Regions from separate parts of the Bradyrhizobium sp. SZCCHNRI3052 genome, predicted to be linked through region 3. Evidence: predicted binding sites of a transcription regulator. Region 3 holds the regulator's gene; each other region holds the start of a gene.
What was found. The regulator LexA, encoded in region 3, represses DNA repair genes until DNA is damaged. The targets are predictions, from matches to a motif close to TGTTCNNNNTGTGTTCNG.
Positions count from the first base shown of each region.

Region 1: QW887_RS09010 (PA0069 family radical SAM protein) is a predicted target of LexA. The motif match lies at 3,139-3,156, and genes of this name have one in related genera.
Region 2: QW887_RS15155 (YifB family Mg chelatase-like AAA ATPase) is a predicted target of LexA. The motif match lies at 1,795-1,812, and genes of this name have one in related genera.
Region 4: QW887_RS04665 (single-stranded DNA-binding protein) is a predicted target of LexA. The motif match lies at 2,862-2,879, and genes of this name have one in related genera.

Region 1 covers NZ_JAUETW010000002.1:831,755-836,876, reverse strand. The annotation lists gene QW887_RS09025 (glycosyltransferase family 39 protein) at 1-330, opposite strand, end outside; gene QW887_RS09020 (ribonuclease HII) at 540-1,394, opposite strand; gene QW887_RS09015 (VOC family protein) at 1,470-1,919, opposite strand; gene QW887_RS09010 (PA0069 family radical SAM protein) at 1,939-3,117, opposite strand; gene QW887_RS09005 (phosphoketolase family protein) at 3,308-5,122, shown strand, end outside.
Region 2 covers NZ_JAUETW010000004.1:328,582-333,703, forward strand. The annotation lists gene QW887_RS15150 (hypothetical protein) at 1-105, opposite strand, end outside; gene QW887_RS15155 (YifB family Mg chelatase-like AAA ATPase) at 209-1,747, opposite strand; gene QW887_RS15160 (DUF2336 domain-containing protein) at 1,981-3,051, shown strand; gene QW887_RS15165 (outer membrane lipoprotein carrier protein LolA) at 3,071-3,832, opposite strand; gene QW887_RS15170 (DNA translocase FtsK) at 4,029-5,122, opposite strand, start outside.
Region 3 covers NZ_JAUETW010000007.1:342,399-347,520, forward strand. The annotation lists gene QW887_RS21105 (ComEC/Rec2 family competence protein) at 1-790, shown strand, start outside; gene QW887_RS21110 (hypothetical protein) at 1,185-1,625, opposite strand; gene lexA (transcriptional repressor LexA) at 1,900-2,598, opposite strand; gene glp (gephyrin-like molybdotransferase Glp) at 2,804-4,015, opposite strand; gene QW887_RS34945 (alpha/beta fold hydrolase) at 4,231-4,704, opposite strand; gene QW887_RS21130 (hypothetical protein) at 4,721-4,966, shown strand.
Region 4 covers NZ_JAUETW010000001.1:1,017,088-1,022,209, reverse strand. The annotation lists gene QW887_RS04680 (outer membrane protein) at 1-610, opposite strand, end outside; gene QW887_RS04675 (outer membrane protein) at 874-1,629, opposite strand; gene QW887_RS04670 (outer membrane protein) at 1,822-2,577, opposite strand; gene QW887_RS04665 (single-stranded DNA-binding protein) at 3,040-3,537, shown strand; gene QW887_RS04660 (aldo/keto reductase) at 3,678-4,673, opposite strand; gene QW887_RS04655 (LysR family transcriptional regulator) at 4,808-5,122, shown strand, end outside.

The DNA.
Region 1 (5,122 bases), on a different contig from region 3:
CTGGCCGCCGACGATCGCCCCCGCCAGGAGATACATCACCCACAGACTGAGCGCCGAGCACAGTACAGCCAGCACGTAGACGCCGAGCAGATGATTGCCGGCAAGGCGATAGGCGACGTCCGACAGCCAGAACGACAGCGGCGGCCCGAGATCGGTGCCGACCTGGTACTCGCGTCCGAACGCGATGGTGGTGGCAAGCTGGCCGGGCGGGCTGCGATAGAACAGCATGGCCACGCCGAGCCACATCAGGGCCTGGCACAGCACCACGATGACGACGACCAGCCGCGGCCTTGCGCGGATCAGTTCGACAACCAGGGACGTGAAACGCATGAACGGCTGGATCGCTTGGCTGAATCGCTGAGGACGTCGAGGAGGCCGGCAGGACCGTCGCTCATCCGCAGCAGCCTCGCTGTCCGACGCCCGCAATCGATACCGTACGATCGGGGCGCACAACACCGCCCCTGCTGCGAGGAGTGACACTTCGTGCTGGCTGGCTGACCAAAACTATTAAGACCGCGGCGACCGCGAGGCAACCTGCATCAGACCCCGACCGAGATTTCGGTGGATGTCACCACGGTCACCTCGGCAAACAAATCCGGCTCCGGGACGTCGGTCCACGGCTGGTGCTTGCGCCGTGCGGCCACGACGGGTGCGAACAGGCTGCGATGATGCACCGACGGTCCGAGCCGGTCCAGCGCAGCGAGGTGCTCCGGCACGGCATACCCCTTGTGCTGCTCGAAGCCGTAGCCGGGGCAATCCTGCGCCAGCGCGCACATCAGCCGGTCGCGCGTGACCTTGGCGACGATCGAGGCGGCCGCAATCGACATCACCAGGCCATCGCCGCCGATCACCGCCTCGCAGCCGCAATCGACGTCGATGCGGTCGCGGCCGTCGACGAAGACGTGCTTCGGCGCCTCGGGCAACGCCCTCACGGCGCGCGACAGCGCCCACAGCGAGGCCCGCAGGATGTTGTCGCGATCGATTCGCGCCGGCGAGGCGACAGCCACCGCGAACGCCGACGTCTTGCAGATCTTGTCGAACAGCGCCTCGCGCTGCTCCGCGCTCAGCCGCTTGGAGTCATCGAGGCCTTTCGGGATGCGCGCGGGATCGAGAATCACGGCCGCGGCGACCACCGGACCGGCCAGCGGCCCCCGTCCCGCCTCGTCGCAACCGGCGACCGGCCAGATGCCCTGCTTGAGCAGCGCTCGCTCCCGCCGGAAGCTCGGCGGCGCCACCGCGATGACGCCCTTGCCGAGCTTGGCGGCCGACCTGCCGGCAGCATTCGTGGCAACAGGCTTGGTTGCGGCCTTTGCAGGTGCGCTCTTCGCCACGGCGCCGCTCGTCGCCTTCGCCCTGCCCGGCTTTTTCGATTGGTCGCGAATCATGGCGGGCATGGTGCGAAACGGCCCGCGGCGGCGCAACCCCGAACGGACCTCATTCCCCGCTATTCGCCCCTTGCCCGCGACCGACTACGCCGGCAGATGCACTCGATCATCCTTGCCGACATCAATCCCCGGCGCGATCACCACTTCCCAGACATGACCGTCCGGATCGGAGAAGTAGCCGCTGTAACCGCCATAGTCGGTTCGTTGCGCCGGCTTCAGCAGCATCGCGCCTTTCTCCACCGCCGACGCGAGCGCCGCATCGACCTCGGCCTCCGAGCGGCAGTTCCATGCCAGCGTCACGCCGCGGAATGCCTGGGGGCGCGGTGCGTCCGGCACGCCCGCATCATCGGCGAGCGCGCCCCACGGGTACAGCGCCAGCACCGTCCCGCCGGTCTCGAAGAATGCCACGGCCTCTCCGGTCGCGCGGAATTTTCGGGCGAAGCCGAGCGACGTATAGAAGGCGATGCTCCGCCGCATCTCGGATACACCGAGTGTGATGACGGTGAACCGCGGAACGCTCGCTTGTGCGCTCATCAACTGCTCTCCGCACGCTTCAGAACAGGCTGAGTTGCTGCCCGCCGCCCTTCGGCCGGACGAAATGATCGGTCGTCAACTTGGTCCGGCGCTTGTTCAGGCCGAGCTTTTCGCAGGCGATCTCGAAGCGGCGGCCGATCATCCAGGCCATCGGGCCCGTCCCCTTCATTCGCGTGCCCCATTGCGAGTCGTAATCGCGGCCGCCGCGCATGTCGCGGATCAGGGTGAAGACGTGGCGGTAGCGGTCGGGATAATGCTCGAGCAGCCATTCGCGGAACAGGTCGCGCACCTCCAGCGGAAGGCGCAGCAGCACATAGGCCGCCTCCTTGACGCCGGCATGGGCGGCGGCATCGAGGATGCGCTCGATCTCGCTGTCGTTCAGCGCCGGGATCACCGGCGCCACCATCACCGTGGTCGGAATGCCGGCCCTGGACAGCGCCTGCAGCGCCTCCAGCCGTTTCGACGGCGTCGAGGCCCGCGGCTCCATGGTGCGCGCCAGCTTCGGATCCAGCGTGGTCACGGAGATCGCGACCTTCGCCAGGTTCCTCTTGGCCATCCGCGCCAGGATGTCGGCATCACGCATCACCAGCGCCGACTTGGTCACGATCCCGACGGGATGGCCAACCTTTTCCAGCACCTCGAGGATGCCGCGCATGATCTTCCGCTCGCGCTCGATCGGCTGATAGGGATCGGTGTTGGTTCCGATCGCGATCATCCGCGGCTCGTAGCCGCTGGCCGCGAGCTCCTTTTCCAGGAGCGCGGGCGCATCCGGCTTCACGAACAGCTTGGATTCAAAATCAAGACCAGGCGACAGCCCGAGAAACGCATGGGTCGGCCGCGCGAAGCAGTAGACACAGCCGTGCTCGCAGCCGCGATACGGGTTGATCGAGCGATCGAAACCGATGTCCGGCGAGTCGTTGCGGGTGATGACCTTGCGCGAGGTATCGGTCGCGACCGTGGTCTTGAACGGCGGCAAGTCCTCGAGACTCTGCCAGCCATCGTCGAAGACGACGCGAGCCTCCGCTTCGTAGCGGCCGCTCGCATTGGATTGTGCACCCCGGCCGCGGCGCCGGCCCCGTTCGATGGCGACCGCGAGTTCGGGGAAGTCGTTTTCCGGGCCAGATGAAGGCGCGCCCACCGGCTCGGAGGGCACCGGGACCGGCGGGCGCTTGAGGGCATGTGAAGATGCTCGGCTCATGGCCAAGACATAGCACACAAAAAGAACAATACAAGAACAAAAGAGAACAACGTCTCGGAACGGTTCTGGAGCCACGGAAGGCCAACCATCACATTCCCGTTCTATCCTTCGCAGCGCACTGGAACGGAATGGTGCGGCGTTACTCTAATGCACTTCCCGCAGGCGCGAAGCGGACGGCAAGCGAGGTTCCATGAACATCACGTCTTCCCACCAGACCAACACGGCCGACGATCTCGACCTGCTCGATCGCTATTGGCGCGCGGCGAACTATCTCTCGGTCGGGCAGATCTATCTGCTGGACAACCCGCTGCTGCGCGAGCCGCTGAAAGCGGAGCACGTCAAGCCGCGCCTGCTCGGCCACTGGGGGACGACGCCCGGACTGAATTTCATCTACGCCCATCTCAATCGCGCCATCCAGGCGCAGGATCTCGACGTCATCTACGTGTGCGGTCCCGGCCATGGCGGCCCCGGCATGGTCGCCAACACCTATCTCGAAGGCAGCTACAGCGAGATCTATCCGGACATCACGCGCGATGCCGATGGCCTGCGCAAGCTGTTCCGGCAGTTCTCCTTCCCCGGCGGCATTCCGAGCCATGCCGCGCCCGAGACGCCGGGCTCGATCCATGAAGGCGGCGAGCTCGGCTACGCCCTGGTCCACGCCTATGGTGCGGCGTTCGACAACCCCGATCTGATCGTGGCCTGCGTGGTCGGCGACGGCGAAGCCGAGACCGGGCCCCTCGCCGCATCCTGGCATTCGAACAAGTTCCTGAACCCGGCCCATGACGGCGCGGTGCTGCCGATTTTGCATCTCAACGGCTACAAGATCGCCAATCCGACCGTGCTCGGCCGCATGGGCGATGCCGAGATCAAATGCCTGTTCGAAGGTTACGGCTACGAGCCGCTGTTCGTCGAAGGCGCGGAGCCGAAGGCGATGCATCGCCAGATGGCGGACGCGCTCGATGTCGCGCTCGCGAGCATCCGCTCGATCCAGCAGAATGCGCGTCAGCCGGATGCAACGATCCAACGGCCGCGCTGGCCGATGATCGTGCTGCGCAGCCCGAAGGGCTGGACCGGGCCGAAGGAGGTCGACGGCCTCAAGGTCGAAGGCTTCTGGCGCGCCCATCAGGTGCCGATCACCAATCCGCGCGGCAAGCCCGAGCATCTCGCGCTGCTCGAAGCGTGGATGAAAAGCTACGAGCCGGAAACGCTGTTCGACGCCCACGGCCGGCTCGTGCCGGAGCTGCAGGCACTGGCGCCGAAGGGCACGCGGCGCATGGGCGCCAACCTGCATGCCAATGGCGGTCTGCTCAAGCGCGAGCTCAGGCTCCCAGACTACCAGCATTTTGCGGTCGAGGTGTCCTCTCCGGGCCAGACCATGGCTGAAGCCACGCGCGAGCTCGGCAAGTTCCTGCGCGACGTGATCACGCTGAATGCAGAGACACGCAACTTCCGCATCATGGGCCCGGACGAGACCGCCTCGAACCGGCTCGATGCCGTATTCGAGGTCACCGAGCGGGTGTGGATGGAAGGCATCGAGCCCTACGATGTCCACCTCGCCCATGACGGCCGCGTGATGGAGGTACTGAGCGAGCATCTCTGCCAGGGCTGGCTGGAGGGCTATCTGCTCACCGGCCGCCACGGCCTGTTCTCCTGCTACGAGGCGTTCATCCACATCGTCGATTCGATGTTCAACCAGCACGCCAAATGGCTGAAGGTGTCACGCGAGCTGCCGTGGCGGCGCCCGATCGCGTCGCTGAACTATCTCCTGACCTCGCATGTCTGGCGGCAGGACCATAACGGCTTCAGCCATCAGGACCCCGGCTTCGTCGACCTCGTCGCCAACAAGAAGGCGGACATCGTCCGCATCTACTTCCCGCCGGACGCCAACACGCTGTTGTGGATCGCGGACCACTGCCTGCGCACCTACGACCGCATCAACGTCATCGTTGCCGGCAAGCAGCCGGCGCCGCAATGGCTGTCGATGCAGGAGGCGGCGACGCATTGC
Region 2 (5,122 bases), on a different contig from region 3:
GCCGACGGCAATGCAGGGCTGCGGGGAGGGCGCCAATTCGAGTCTGGCGATGACTGCGGCCGCGATCAGCGGCACGGCCGAGACAAGGACCTTGAAACGCAACATGATACGCACCGACGGGGCAGGCCTAATGACGGAACGCGGGCCTTATGGTTGTCGGAGCGTAAAGAGAAGTCGTTACCAGAGTGTTGAGGGGGAGGGGGCGCCCTTACGCCGCGTGGCGATTGTCCTCCGCCAGCGCGCGATACGACAGCGCCTCGGCCAGATGCAGCCGGCCGATCGCATCAGTGTGGTCGAGATCGGCGAGCGTCCGCGCCACGCGCAGCACGCGGTGATAGCCGCGGGCGGACAGCCGCATCGTCTCGGCGGCTTCGCGCAGCAGCTTCTGGCCGGGCGCATCCAGCCTGGCGACCTCGTCGAGCACGGCGGCGGGGGCCTCGGCGTTGGTCCGGATGTGTGGCAGGCCGGCCTTGGCATAGCGCTCGCGCTGCAGGTCGCGTGCAGCGGCGACGCGGGCGGCGACCTCGGCCGAGCCTTCCTTGGCGGGCGGCAGGATGAGGTCGGCGGCGGTGACGGCGGGGACCTCGATGCGCAGGTCGATGCGGTCCATCAGCGGGCCGGAGATGCGCATCTGGTAGTCGGCGGTGCAGCGGTCGATGCGGCCGCGCTTGCAGGCGTAGCCGGGCTCGAAGGCGTTGCCGCAGCGGCACGGATTCATCGCCGCGACCAGCATGAAGCGGGCAGGGTAGGTGACGCGGTGGTTGGCGCGCGAGATCGAGACCTCGCCATTCTCCAGCGGCTGGCGCAGCGAATCCAGCACGCGCGGATCGAACTCCGGCAGCTCGTCGAGGAACAGCACGCCCTGATGCGCCAGCGAGATCTCGCCGGGGCGGGCGCGCAGGCCGCCGCCGGTCAGCGCCGCCATGCTCGCGGAATGATGCGGGCTGCGGAACGGCCGTCGCGACGTCAGCGCGCCGCCCTCGATCTCGCCGGCGACCGAGGCGATCATCGAGACTTCCAAGAGCTCCGCCGGCGACAGCGGCGGCAGGATCGAGGGCAGCCGCGCCGCCAGCATCGACTTGCCGGCGCCGGGCGAGCCGATCATCAGCAGATGATGCCCGCCGGCGGCCGCGATCTCGAGCGCGCGCTTGCCGCTCTCCTGGCCCTTGATGTCGCGCAGATCGAGCAGACTGGCGGGTGCCTCCTGGATCTTCGGCTGCGGCCGCGACAGCACCTGCGTGCCCTTGAAATGGTTGGCGATCTGGATCAGCGAGCTCGCCGCGATGATCTGCAGGTCCGGGCTCGCCCACGCCGCCTCGGCGCCGCAGGCGGCCGGGCAGATCAATCCTTCCTCGCGCGCATTGGCGCCGATCGCCGTCGGCAGCACGCCAGCAACCGGCGCGATCGAGCCGTCGAGTCCGAGCTCGCCGAGCACCGTGAAGCCGCCGAGCGCATCCGGCGGAATGGCCCCGATCGCGGCCATCAGGCCGAGCGCGATCGGCAGATCGTAATGGCTGCCTTCCTTGGGCACGTCGGCTGGCGCCAGGTTGACGGTGATGCGCCGCGCCGGCAGCGCCAGGCCCGAAGCGATCAGCGCCGAACGGACCCGCTCGCGCGCCTCGGACACGGCCTTGTCCGGCAATCCGACGATCGCAAACGCCGGCAGCCCCGGCGCGACCTGGACCTGCACGTCGACCGCGCGGGCCTCGATCCCCTCGAAGGCGACGGTGGAAACGCGCTGGACCATGATGCCCCTCCCGGACAAGGAGGCTAGCGGAAGCCGGCATCGTTCGCAAGAACAATACGGGAACATCGTTGTTGCCGCGCTCTGCCGCAATCCATTAACGACAGCCGCGTGGGGTTTCAGCTCCGCCCGCTGCGCTTAACGCCCCTTTAGTCCGGCCTTCGCATTCTTCCTCAATTGATGATCGACCCGCGCCTCCGTCACAGCCGAGGGAGGCGCCCAACGAGGGACGTGCGATGCCTCCAGCGCCTGCGGCAGCTCCGACCGCCAAGACGCCCGCCGGTGATGCGCGGACGGTGTCCGAGCTCGCCACCGACATGCTGCGCCGGACCACCAGCCTGTTCCTGGCCGGTCCGCGGCCGGCGTCCGCCGAGCAGCTCGATCTCTACGATCAGATGTTCGCCCGGCTGATGCCGCAGGTCGCGACCGAGTTGCTCGCCGAGCTGAGCATGGCGCTCGCCGGCGTCGAGCGCGCGCCTTACGCGACGGCGCGGATGCTCGCCGTTCACCCCGAATTGCGCGTCGCCGGGCCGATGCTGGCCAAGGCGGCGGTGCTGACCGAGCGCGATCTCGCCGAGTTCATCCGCACCGGCAGCCCGGCGCATCTCGTCGCGATCGCCAGCCGCAGGGGCATCGGCGACAGCCTCACGACGCAGCTGATCGCGCGCGGCTTTCCGGCGGTGCGCATGGCGCTGGCGCAGAATCTTTCCGCCCGGCTGTCCGAGGACGGCTATCGCAGCCTGTTCAAGATCGCCGAGCGCGACGAGGATCTCGCCGAGAAGCTGGCGCTGCGCACCGACCTGCCGGCCAAGCTGTCGCGGGCCTTCGTCGCCGCGGCCAGCGAGGGCGCCCGCGCCCGCTTCATCAAGGCCGCGCCGCCGGCGACCCGCGCCACCCTGCAGGCGACGCCGACCCGCTCGCCCGGCGCGGCAATGCGCGCGATCTGGGATTATCAGCAGGTCAAGGCCGAGGTTGCCGCCCTCAGCCGGACCGGCAAGCTCGGCGACTCCGCCGTCAACCGCTTCTGCGCCACCGGCGATTTCCCTGCCGTGATCGCAGCGCTGGCGCTGCTCTGCGTCGTCACCATCGAGACGATCGAATCGCTGCTGGAGGAGGACCGCATCACGGACCTGCTGCTGGCCTGCAAGGCCGCGCGGCTCAGCTGGGCGACGACGTCGATGATCCTGCGCGACCGGCCCGGCTGCGACGCGCTTCCGGCCGATGACCTCGAGGAGGCGCGCAAGCGCTTCGAGAAGCTCGCACTGTCAGAAGCGCAATGGAAGGTGCGCGGGCTCGAATCGCGCTGAGCGAGCGCGAGAAGCGGCGTCAGCCCGGCGGCGTGCTCGGATAGGCCGTGAAGTCGATCTTGAACATCGCCGGATCGAGCTTCTTGGTCGTATCCAGATTGTAGACGGCAATCGTGGTGTCGTAGCCCTGCGGATCGGTCACGGTCCACTGCTTGAGCTGGCCGTCCTTGGCGCCGAGCATCAGCATCAGCCGGCTGGTCCCGATCAGGGCCTGCTTCTCTTCGATCGTGATCGTGACGTAGAGGTCGTCGGCGGCGACCGCGATCACGTTGGTGTCCTTCAACAGGTCGATGCGGTCGGACAGCAGATAACGCAGCGGCGTCTGCGACAGCGGATAGACGTCCTGGGTCGCGAGCTTGCGGTCGCGCACCACCAAGGAAGAGCCGTCGGCGATGATGTCGATCGGCGTCGGCGGCTCGTATTCGAAGCGGACCTTGCCGGGCTTCTGGATGTAGAAATCGCCCTTGGTCTTGCTGCCGTCCGGGCCGACCTGGACGAAGTTCCCGACCAGGGTCTGCAGCGACGACAGATAGGCGCTGACCTTGGCCGCCTGCGCCTTCTGGTTGGCGTCGAACGAGGTGAAGATGCTGGCCGGCACGTTGCGCCGGGGATCGGGAATGACCGGGTTGGGCGGGGCCGTCTGGGTGGTCGAGGGGCTCTGGCCGGCCCGCTGCTGGTCGGAGGCGCTGAGCTGGGAGCCGCTCTTCGGGCCTGATTTCGGAGCCGGCGTGCCCTGCGCGGCGGCGTGACCGGACGCACCGGCGACAGAGCATATCGTCACGGCGCAGGCGACCAGCCAAGCGCCGATCCGGCGCCCGCGCCAAGCTGCGTGATACGAAAACGTGCTGTTCAACAAGGAGCTTTTCAAAACGACGTCCTGAGGTTTTACGCGTTCTATCCCGGTTCGGCCGGGCAGCGTGATCGTAATCGCGTGAAGATCGGGCACCGAAGCGGCGTTTCTGCGGCCATCGGGGCCGTCAGAACCCGCCTTCCTCCTCGGGCACCAGGATCTCGCGCTTGCCGGCGTGGTTGGCCTGGCCGACGATGCCTTCCTGTTCCATCCGCTCCATCAGCGAAGCGGCCTTGTTATAGCCGATCTGCAGCCGGCGTTGAATGTAGCTGGTGGAGGCCTTGCGGTCGCGCTTGACCACGGCGACCGCCTGGGAGAACAGGTCGTCGCCGCCGCCACCGCCGCCCATGCCGGTGGCATCGAACACGGCGCCATCCTCCTCGCTCGGCTCCTCGGCGGTGACCGCCTCGAGATATTCCGGCGAGCCCTGTGCCTTGAGATGCTTGACGACCTTCTCGACCTCCTCGTCGGAGCAGAACGGGCCGTGTACGCGGCTGATGCGGCCGCCGCCGGCCATGTAGAGCATGTCGCCCTGGCCGAGCAGTTGCTCGGCGCCCATCTCGCCGAGAATGGTGCGGCTGTCGATCTTGGACGTGACCTGGAAGGAGATGCGGGTCGGGAAGTTCGCCTTGATGGTGCCGGTGATGACGTCGACCGACGGGCGCTGCGTTGCCAGGATGACGTGCAGGCCGGCGGCACGCGCCATCTGCGCGAGGCGCTGCACCGTGCCCTCGATGTCCTTGCCGGCGACCATCATCAGGTCGGCCATCTCGTCGACGATGATGACGATGTAGGGCAGGGGATCGAGGTCGAGCTTCTCTTCCTCGTAGATCGCCTTGCCGGTCTCCTTGTCGAAGCCGGTATGGACGGTGCGCGTCAGCTCCTCGCCCTTGGCGCGCGCTTCGCCCAGGCGGGCGTTGTAGCCGTCGATGTTGCGCACGCCGAGCTTGGCCATCTTCTTGTAGCGCTCCTCCATCTCGCGCACGGCCCATTTCAGCGCGACGACGGCCTTCTTCGGATCGGTCACGACCGGCGTGAGGAGATGCGGGATGCCGTCATAGACCGACAGTTCGAGCATCTTCGGGTCGACCATGATCAGCCGGCACTGGTCGGGCCTGAGGCGATAGACCAGGCTCAGGATCATGGTGTTGATGGCGACCGATTTGCCCGAGCCGGTGGTGCCGGCGATCAGCATGTGCGGGGTGCGGGCGAGATCGATGA
Region 3 (5,122 bases):
CCTCTTGGCGGCGCCGTTCGGGCTCGACGGTCCCTGGTGGACGCTGATGGGCCTCGGCATCGACTGGATGATCGCGGTGACGCGCTGGGTGGCGGCGCTGCCCGGCGCGGTCGGGCGCATCCCGGCCTTCGGCATCGGTCCACTGATCCTGGCCAGCCTCGGTGTCATCCTGATCGGCCTGCTGCGCACACCGCTGCGCTGGTCGGGCGCCGTGGGGCTCGTGGTGGCCACCGCGTGGGCCGCCGCGACGCCGCTGCCCGACGTGCTGATCGCCAGCGATGGGCGCGCGGTGGCGGTGCGCGGCCGTGACGGGCGCCTGCATGTGATGCGCACCGGCAAGGACGTGTTCGCCACCAAGGAGTGGCTCGCGGCCGACGCCGATGCCCGGCTGCCGGCGGATTCATCGCTCGCCGATGGTGTCTCCTGCGACGAGGCGGGCTGCGTGGTCGCAATGGCCGACGGCCGATTCGCCGCCCTGACCCTGCGCGCCGAGGCGCTCGCGGATGATTGCGCCCGTGCCGCGCTCATCGTCACCGCGCGCGCCGCGCCGTCATCCTGCGCGGCGGCCGTCATCGATCGCGAGCGGCTGCGGCAGCAGGGCGCCTTGATGCTGGTGCAGCGGGGCAGGAGCTTCGCCGTCACGCCGGCGCGCGCCGGCGGCACCGACCGCCCATGGTGGCCGGCGCCCGCCGAGGCCGGCGAGTTCGACACGACGCTGACGCCGCGCGCGCCGGCCGCGCGGCCTCAGGATGCGACGCCGCCGGAGACGGAGCAGGGCGAGGAAGACTGAGTGCCGGGCAGCTCGAGCGTGCCGAGATGATACTCGGTGTCGCCAGGTCCATGTTGCCAAGTCCATCAAACAGCGAGGGGCTTTCGGCCAGCGTGAACGCAGCGCGCGGATAGCGTTGCCAGATGGCGATGTCGTCAGCCGTGACTGTCAGCCATCCGAACACAAGCATATCGCAGCCGGGCTCGGTGATCCCGGCGGCCTTGTTCCAATCGATCTTGTTGACCACGGCGGCAGGCTCCCCCGGCACATCAATTCCGGCCGAGGGATGTCGTTCCTATCCGATGCGATGCCGGGGCGTGAGGTTCGCCCGAGAGGACTTTGCGCTTGCAGAACCCAAATCTCCCACGGTCGAAAGCTCGCTCACGACCGAGAGAAATGCCGATGCGGAGACCCCTCAGGTGATGCTGATGCGGCGAATCGGTGTGGCCTGCGAAGTCGGCACGTCCTCGGCGATGTCCGGGCGTCGCTCCGCCGGCTGCTTGCTGACCGGCAATTGCAGCACGGTGACGCGCTGACCCTCGCAGAGCTGGGTCACCAGCACGTGGCGGCCATCGGCGAATTCGATCGCGTCGTGATGGCGATCGGGAATGTGAGTCTCGATGCTGTTGAACTTTGCGACGCGCTCGCGGATCGTCCGGGTCCAGAGCCAGCGGCTGTCGTAGCGGACGTCCTCGGCGAAGGCCAACTCGGTGCCGGGCAGCATGCAGACTGCGACGGTCGGCTCGCTCTCCAGCGCGAAGCCGCGGGTGGCGGTGCCACGGAAGGTCATCGAGATCAACGTCTCGCCGACCTTGGCGGGACGGGACGCAACCGCATGGAGGCTGTAGTCACACATCGGATCGCTCCTCGTTGAGAGATAGCCGACCCACGCTCCCCCCGGACAGGCGCAGGCCTCTATCAGAGTGGACATCGATGGTGATGTTAGCGCGCGCTTCGCGGCAATTCTGCGCTGATCTGCATCGCGTGTGCCCGCGGCCGATCACAAGCGTTTGAGCATGCCGCGCTGCACATCATGAGGTGCATTCGCGCGTGACGTATTTTGCTGGGCAGCCTCCGATCGGCGGCGAAAGCGCGTGCGCCCGCCGCCCATCGACCGATCCCATTCGCGATCAGTACTTGCGGTACAGCCCGACCAGCTTGCCTTGGATCTTCACCCGGTTCGGCGGCAGGATGCGTACCTCGTAGGCGGTGTTGGCCGGCTCCAGCGCGATCGATGCGCCGCGGCGGCGGAAGCGCTTCAACGTCGCTTCCTCATCGTCGATCAGCGCCACCACGATGTCGCCGGTGTCGGCGGTCTCGTTGCGTTGGATCAGCGCCATGTCGCCGTCGAGGATGCCGGCATCGACCATGGAGTCGCCGCGCACCTCAAGCGCATAGTGATCGCCGTTGCCGAGCATGTCGGCAGGCACGCTGATGGTGTGGCTGCGCGTCTGCAGCGCCTCGATCGGAGTACCGGCGGCGATGCGGCCCATCACCGGCACTGCGACGGGGCGCTCGCCATCGTCCAGCGCGGGAGTGCTGGTGCGCACCTTGCCGAGATTGCCCTCGATCACCGATGGGGTGAAGCCGCGGCGGTTGTTGGCGGCCTGTGACAGCTCGGGCAGCTTGATCACCTCGATCGCGCGGGCGCGGTTGGGCAGCCGGCGGATGAAGCCGCGCTCCTCGAGCGCCGTGATCAAGCGATGAATGCCGGACTTCGAGCGCAGATCGAGCGCATCCTTCATCTCGTCGAAGGACGGCGGCACGCCGGCTTCCTTGAGCCGCTCGTTGATGAACCGCAGAAGTTCGTACTGTTTGCGCGTCAGCATCTCGACCTGGTCCCCGGTTTGTTGTCGTCCGAGTCCAGGAGCTGCGCCTCGCGCACAAACCGGCTGAGAGCGCCCTGGAGTCGGACCGTCATCGCGTCGCCCGCAACATACTAAAAACAAATCATGAACGGACACTATATGTTCGATGTGTGTTCCGCAATCCTAAAAATATGATGAACAGACCGGGCTTTACCGGGGAAGCGGCTCAGTTCGGCAGGCGCAGGATCTCGCACGGGCTGCCCGCAGGCGCCTTCGGCGCAAACGCCGGCCGGATCACCACCGCCTGCGAGAGCGCGAGATTGCCGAGCAGCGACGAATCCTGCTGGCTCACCGGGGTGGCGACCAGCGTGCCGTCGGCGCGCTCTTCGAGCCGCGCCCGCAGATAGTCCTCGCGCGAATCGTTCGGCCCGAGCTCGCGGCCGAGCAGGGCGGTCTCGCGCGGCATCACGGCCTCGTCGCGGCCGAGCAGCCGCCGAATCAGCGGCACCAGGAACAGGATGGCGCAGACATAGGACGACACCGGATTGCCGGGCAGTCCGATCACCCTGATGTCGCCGAGCCGTCCGTGCATCATCGGCTTGCCCGGCCGCATCGCGATCTTCCAGAACGCCATCTCGACGCCCTCGGCTTCGAGCGCCTGCTTGACCAGGTCGTGATCGCCGACCGAGGCGCCGCCGGTCGTGATCAGGATGTCGGCCTTGGCCTCGCGGGCCCGGCGGATGCCGGCGATAGTCGCCTGCATCGTATCCGCGGCGATGCCCAGATCGATCGGTGTCCCGCCCTCGTTGCGCACCAGCGCCCGCAAGGCGTAGCCGTTGGAATAGACGATCTGGCCCGGGCCGGGCGTCGAGCCCGGCATCACCAGCTCGTCGCCGGTGGCGAGCAGCGCCACCTTCGGCCGGCGCCGCACCGGCAGCGCCGGATGATTCATGCTGGCCGCCAGCGACAGGTCGCGGTCGCTGAGCCGGCGCCCGGACTTCAGCAGCACCATGCCCTGGTGAAAGTCGACGCCCGCCGGCCGGATATGCCGGCCCTTGATCGCGGCCTCGGTGATCACGACGTGGCCGTCTTCGGCGATCGTGTCCTCCTGGATCACCACCGCGTCCGCGCCCTCCGGAACAACGCCACCGGTGAAGATCCGTGCCGCCTCGCCGGGTCCAACCACGCGATCGAACGGCCGCCCTGCCGCGACCTCGCCGATGACCTTCAGCCGCGCCTTGGCCTGGGCGGCGTCCACCGCGCGCACGGCATAGCCGTCCATCGCCGACATCGCCTCGGGCGGCTGCGTCCGCAGCGCCGCGAGGTCCCGCGCCAGGATGCGGTGAAACGCCTCGTCCAGCCCGACCTGCTCCTCGGCCAGCGGCTCGGCGCCGGCGAGCACCGCGGACAACGCATCGGAGACCGGCATCAGGGCCATGAGAGTTCCTTCGGACGGGGACGGCAGATCGAATGAATCGCCTTCTAACCGAACGCGCACGGCGCGGCCAAGGGCCTAGGCCGCTCCCCGCGTTCTGACCGTCTGCGGTGGGCCGTTTCCGGCCGCTGCCTCACGATCGCGCGAGAAAGTCTGCAATCAACCGCGTGACCTCCTGCGGACGTTCCAGGCTCGGCAGGTGCGCCGTTCCGGCCAGCTCATGTCCTGACCCGTTCGGCATTGTTGCGGCGAGCAGCCTGCTTCGCTGCTGGATGTGAGGAAAGTCCAAGTCCCCCCAGATGACGAGCGATGGCGCGACGATCTCCGCGAGGCGCGGGAAGGCTGGTGCCATATCGAGAGTCGCGCCGGTTGGCGGCGCGCGGAGTGCGGCGGCGTTCTTCTTCAGGAACGTCTCGCGTGGCTCGCCGGAGATGCGTCCCTCGCGCTGCAAGGGACCGTCGACCCACAGATGCGCCTTGATAGCGCTGACCCGATCCCAATCCTGTGCGGCCTCCTTGCGAGCAGGCAATCAGCGCCGCCGGCCGCCCCGGCGCGAGCGCGTCGACGACGGCGAGCAGGTCCTCGACCGGAGAATGAGCTTCCTCATAGGCGACCGTCTCACCAAATCCGCGCCGGTCATAGGCGATCGTCATATGCGTTGCCGCGACGCCCTCGATCTGCGCGCGCCACATGGACGAGCATTGGACCGTGGACCAGCCGATCTACGATCCCAGCACGATCGACTGCCCGGTTCTCGTGCTCGCGGCGGAATGGGACGTGGATGTCCGCTTCGGGATGGCGCACGACCTGTTCGTTCGCCTCGGGAGCGCGCCGTACAAGCGCCTGGTCGAGATCGGGCAGGGCACGCACATGGTCCTGATGGAGCGGAATCGACGGCAGGCGTTCGACGCGGTGATCGGATTTCTGGACGAGCGCGTCGTGCCGGCGCGTTGATCGTCGCGCGGACGGCCTGCACCGCGTCAGAGCGGATGCCGAATCCAGACATTCGGCTCGACATAGGCGGCATGGTCGTGCTCGACCGACGCCAGCACGGGGACGAGAGCAGCGGGGCACCTCGATCTCACCCGAGCTATCGAAGGTCACGCCGGT
Region 4 (5,122 bases), on a different contig from region 3:
CGAAGCCGAACTCGACGCCGGTGCCGACGGTGCCGCCCCAGCGGGTCTCACTGGCGGAATCCAGCAGCGTGCCGACCGGGAAGGGCGCGGCCGCATTCGCCGTGCCGGTGTATTTGTTGTGGGTGACGGCGGCACCGCCCTTCACGTACCAGAGCACGTTGCCCCAGGCGTAGCCGACCTGGCCGGTGAACAGGCCGATCGCATCGGTCTTGGTGGTGTTGGTGATGCCCGCGGCCAGCGCAGCCGTGCTCGCATTGGACGACTTCAGGCCGGTCCAGTCGCCCTGGGCCTCGACGCCGAACACCCAGCTCGCCGCTTGCCAGCGATAGCCGACCTGGCCGCCGACCAGGCCGCTCGAGGCGTTGTGGCAGCCTTCGGACTGGGTCGGCACCACCGGCACGCCGCCGACGCGATTGAGCGTCCAGCAATTGTGGCTCCAGTCGGCGCCGCCATTGACGCCGAGGTAGAATCCGGCCCAGTTCGGCAGCGGCGTGACATAGGCCGGCGGCGGCGCCTTGCTGTAAGGGCGCGTCGCGAAGTCGGCCGCTGAGGCCGGCGCCAGCCCCAGCGCCGCGGCGCTGGCGGTCAAGATCAAGGTCGTCTTCTGCATTCGTCTCTCCCCAGTCCCAATACACCACGCTCCGGATCCCTCCGATCCGGGCCCACGCGAAGGTGGCCTGTGGCTGGTTGTAAGGGAGACTGCTTTCCAAACTCGTGACCGGGACGAGCCGCGTGGCGGGATGTGCCGATCGTGCTTAAGCGCGGGTAAAGACGGCGACTGCCAGTGCCGACGGGGGAGCTGTGTCACAGCGTGAGTGACGACAGGCCGGGCAAGCGCCGCCGCGTGAGATCCCGAGTGTCAGCCCTCGAGGGTCAGTGCTTGGAAACGACGGGACCGCCCCAGCGATAGTTCACGCGGACCGTCGCCATGTCGACGTCCTGGCCGACCGCATCGGTCCGGCCCGCAGCTCCAAGGGGAACACCCGAGAAGCCGAGGGTGCGGTTGCCCATGAACAGGTGCTCGTATTCGGCTGCGACCGACCAGTTCTTGGCGAAGCCGACCTCGACACCAGTCCCGACCGCAGCCCCCCAGCGCGTGGCGCTGGACTGGTCGAGCACCACACCCGTGGCCGTGGAGAGGCCGTTGTACTTCTCACCCGCGACCGCGGCGCCACCCTTCACGTACCAGAGCACGTTGTTCCAGGAATAGCCGATCTGGCCGCTGAACACGCCGATGCCGTTGATCTTGGTCTGGTTGGTCACGGCCGGGGCGAACTGGCTGGTGTTGCTGCCCTTGAGGTTGGCCCAGTTGCCTTGACCTTCGATGCCGAACACCCAGCCGCCAGCCTGCCAGCGATAGCCGATCTGGCCGCCCGCCAGCGCGCCGGTCGCATCATGGCAGCCTTCCGCGTTGGTTGCGGCCACGCCGGCAAAGCTGACCTTGTTGGTCCAGCAGGTGCGGGCCGCTGCGCCGCCGGCATTCAGGCCGATATAGAAGCCACTCCAATCATAGATCGTCGTGATCATCGCAGGCGCTTTGGTGAAGGTGCGCGCGGGCAGATCGGCAGCGATGGCCGGCGCAATCCCCAGCGCCAGCGAAGTTGTCGCCCCCAGCAACAGCCTTCTCATCGCATTCCCCAAACCACGTCCGACGCCCGCACGCACGCTCTCACCAACGCCCACCCGCCGGACGTTGATAGCTCCTTCCGCCGTAAAAAGCCGTCACCCAAAGGACACAACGGCTCGGCAAGTGCCGGTTCTGGCACACAAAAAAGGCCGGCGCGAGGCCGGCCTTTCGACATATTCGCTTTTTGCGTGCAATCAGTAGCGCGACACGATCGGGCCGCCGAAGTGATAGGAGACGCCCGCCTTGACGGTGTGCACGGTGTCGCTCCACTCGGAGCGGTTGGTCGGAACCGCGCTGTACTGAATCGAGCTCTTGCCGAAGTCGAGATAGTTGTATTCGACCTTGGCCGACCAGTTCGGCGCGAACATGTACTCGGCGCCGGCACCGATCGTCCAGCCCCAGCGCCAGTTGTTCTGAGCGAAGCTATTGGCCGCGCCACCATTGAGCGCCGCGTCGTAGCGGTGCTGGAGATCGCCGACGGCAGCGCCGCCGCTGACAAAGAACAGCGCCGGACCCGCAGCCCAGCCGAGGCGGCCCTTGATGTCGCCGAAGCCGCGCAGCCTGGTGAAGTAGGTATCGCCGAGACCGGCGTTGACGACGCCCGACCGGCCGTTGATGTCGGCCCAGTGATAGTCGCCCTCGAGACCGAACACGATGTTGTCGACCTGCCAGTTGTAGCCGACCACACCGCCGACGAAGCCGCCGCTGGTGTCATAGTTCTGGGTGCCGGCAAAGATCGCCGTATTCGGCGCCCCGAAGAAGGTCTCGTTGCTGCGGCCCCAGCCGCCGCCGCCCTGCAGGCCGAGGTAGAAGCCGGCCCAGGTCGGAAGCGGCGCCGGCGCCATCACCGGGGCCTTCGTGTACGGGCGGGCGGCGAGATCGGCGGCTCCCGCCGGCGTCAGCGCCCCCAAAACCATCAAGCTGACAGCTCCGAGAAAAATTCGTTTCATCCCAAGTCTCCCGCGTTGGGCGTCTCCAAAATGGTCCCCGGAGACGCTCGTCTGTGAAGTTGGTGCGACCACGCTTGCGGCCCCAATCCATCCTCAAATATACGCGATTCAACCCTGGATACCGTCTCCCAAAAGCCACAGCCGAGGAGGAAGTGAGGCCGGCTAACTTAATGAAAATTAATCCCTTTTTCGTGAATAAGGGAACTTTTTCCGGGTTCCATTGCGAGAACTTGCGGTTCCATCGAGTTCCGTGGAACTCGACGCACGGTTGTAGACATATGCGCGCGAACAAAACTGGAACAATGGCCTTCCGCCTGCTATATGTGGATAAGCAATGGACAGGGCGGGTGGACCGCGCGGCAACCGTATAGGGTCCGCCGCGAGAGGAAGGGTTAGCCACCGGACGCCGTGAGGCCGGTGTGGACGGCCGGTCCGATGATCGAGAACCGCGGGAGAGTGGTGATGGCGGGTAGTGTGAACAAGGTGATTCTGGTCGGCAATCTCGGCAAGGACCCCGAGATCCGGCGCACGCAGGATGGGCGGCCGATCGCCAATCTGAGCATTGCGACGTCGGAAACGTGGCGCGACAAGGCGACAGGCGAGCGCAAGGAAAAGACCGAGTGGCACCGCGTGGTGATCTTCAACGAAGGTCTTTGCAAGGTCGCCGAGCAGTATTTGAAGAAGGGCGCCAAGGTTTACATCGAGGGCGCGCTGCAGACCCGCAAATGGACCGATCAGAGCGGTGTCGAGAAGTACTCGACCGAGGTCGTGCTGCAGGGCTTCAACTCCACCCTGACGATGCTCGATGGCCGGGGCGGCGGTGGCGGCAGCTTCTCCGATGACATGGGTGGCGGTGATTTCGGCAGCAGCGGTCCGTCGATGGCGCCGCCGCGCCGCGCGGTTGCTTCGGCGGGCGGTGGCGGACGCAACAGCGACATGGACGACGACATTCCGTTCTGAAATTCAGGGCGCGCCTTGGTGTGAAGGAGAAGGCGCGATCTCGGTGAAGCTGTGGGGTGTACGCGCCGCCGGCGGCGCGTCGCCTCCAGGTGGTTTCGGGCGCTCACGATGGGAGTGCCCGGTGATGTGGGAGAGGGGTTCTACCGCCCTGTTGTCGCCATCAGGTGCGGGGGATAGCGTTCTCCCTCAACCTTGATCGCAACTGCGGCCTGCTCCATCTGGGCGAGATCGTCCGCAGTGAGCTCGACGTCGGCGGCCTTGAGATTCTCGTCGAGGCGATGGAGCTTGGTCGTGCCCGGAATGGGAACGATCCACGGCTTTTGCGCGAGCAGCCAGGCGAGCGCGATCTGGGCCGGCGTGGATGCCTTGCGTTCGGCGATCTGCTTGAGGAGATCGACCAGCGCCTGGTTGGCCTTCATCGCCGCGGGCGTGAAGCGCGGCAGGGTGCTGCGGAAGTCGTTGTCGGCCAGCGTGGTCGTCTCGTTCATCGCGCCGGTCAGAAAGCCTTTTCCCAGGGGACTATAGGGCACCAGGCCGATGCCGAGCTCCTCGCATGCCTGAATGATGCCGTTGCTCTCGGGACCTCGGGTCCACAGCGAATACTCGTTCTGGAGCACGGCAACGGACTGGACGGCATGCGCGCGCCGTACGGTCTGGGCGCTGGGCTCGGACAGGCCGAAGTGCCTGACCTTGCCTTGCCCGATGAGATCCTTGACCGCGCCGGCGACGTCCTCGATCGGCACGTCCGGATCGACGCGGTGCTGATAGAACAGATCGATGCGATCGGTCTTGAGCCGCTTCAGGGATGCCTCCGCGACCGCGCGAATGCGCTCGGGGCGGCTGTTCATCCCTGATGACCGGCCGGTCGCCGGGTCGATCGCAAAGCCGAACTTGGTGGCGATGACCACCTTGTCCCGAACGGGAGCCAGGGCGTCGCCGACCAGCTCCTCATTCGTGAACGGTCCATAGATTTCGGCGGTGTCGAAAAATGTCACGCCGCGATCGAAGGCGGCGCGGATAAGGTTGACCGCGTCGTCCTTCTCGAGCGCGTGACCGTAGCCGAAGTTCAGGCCCATGCAGCCGAAGCCGATGGCCGACACTTCGAGGCCGCTCTTGCCCAGGGTTCTCTTCTTCATCCGGTTCTCCTGTCCGTCCCGGTCAACGCCGGCATCACGCGTCGTCAACCTTGCCGTCCGGGCTGAACCTAAGGCTGTGACCGCGATAACATTAGAGGCTAGAATGCGCATACTTTTATGAAATGGAATCATGAATGCTGCGCGAGAACCTGAACGACGTCCTTGGTTTCCTCGCTGTCGCCCGGGAGGGAAGCTTCACGCGGGCGGCTGCCAGGCTCGGCGTCAGCCAGTCGGCGCTCAGCCATGCCCTTCGCAATCTGGAGGCCCGGCTCGGCGTGCGGCTGCTGGCGCGCACGACGCGCAGCGTCGCCCCGACGGCCGCCGGTGAACGTCTGCTGCGGAGCATCGGACCCCGGTTCGATGAGATCGAAACGGAACTGGCGGGGTTGAGGGAATTGCGCGACAGGCCCGCCGGCACGATCCGGATCACGGCGGGAGAGCATGCCGCG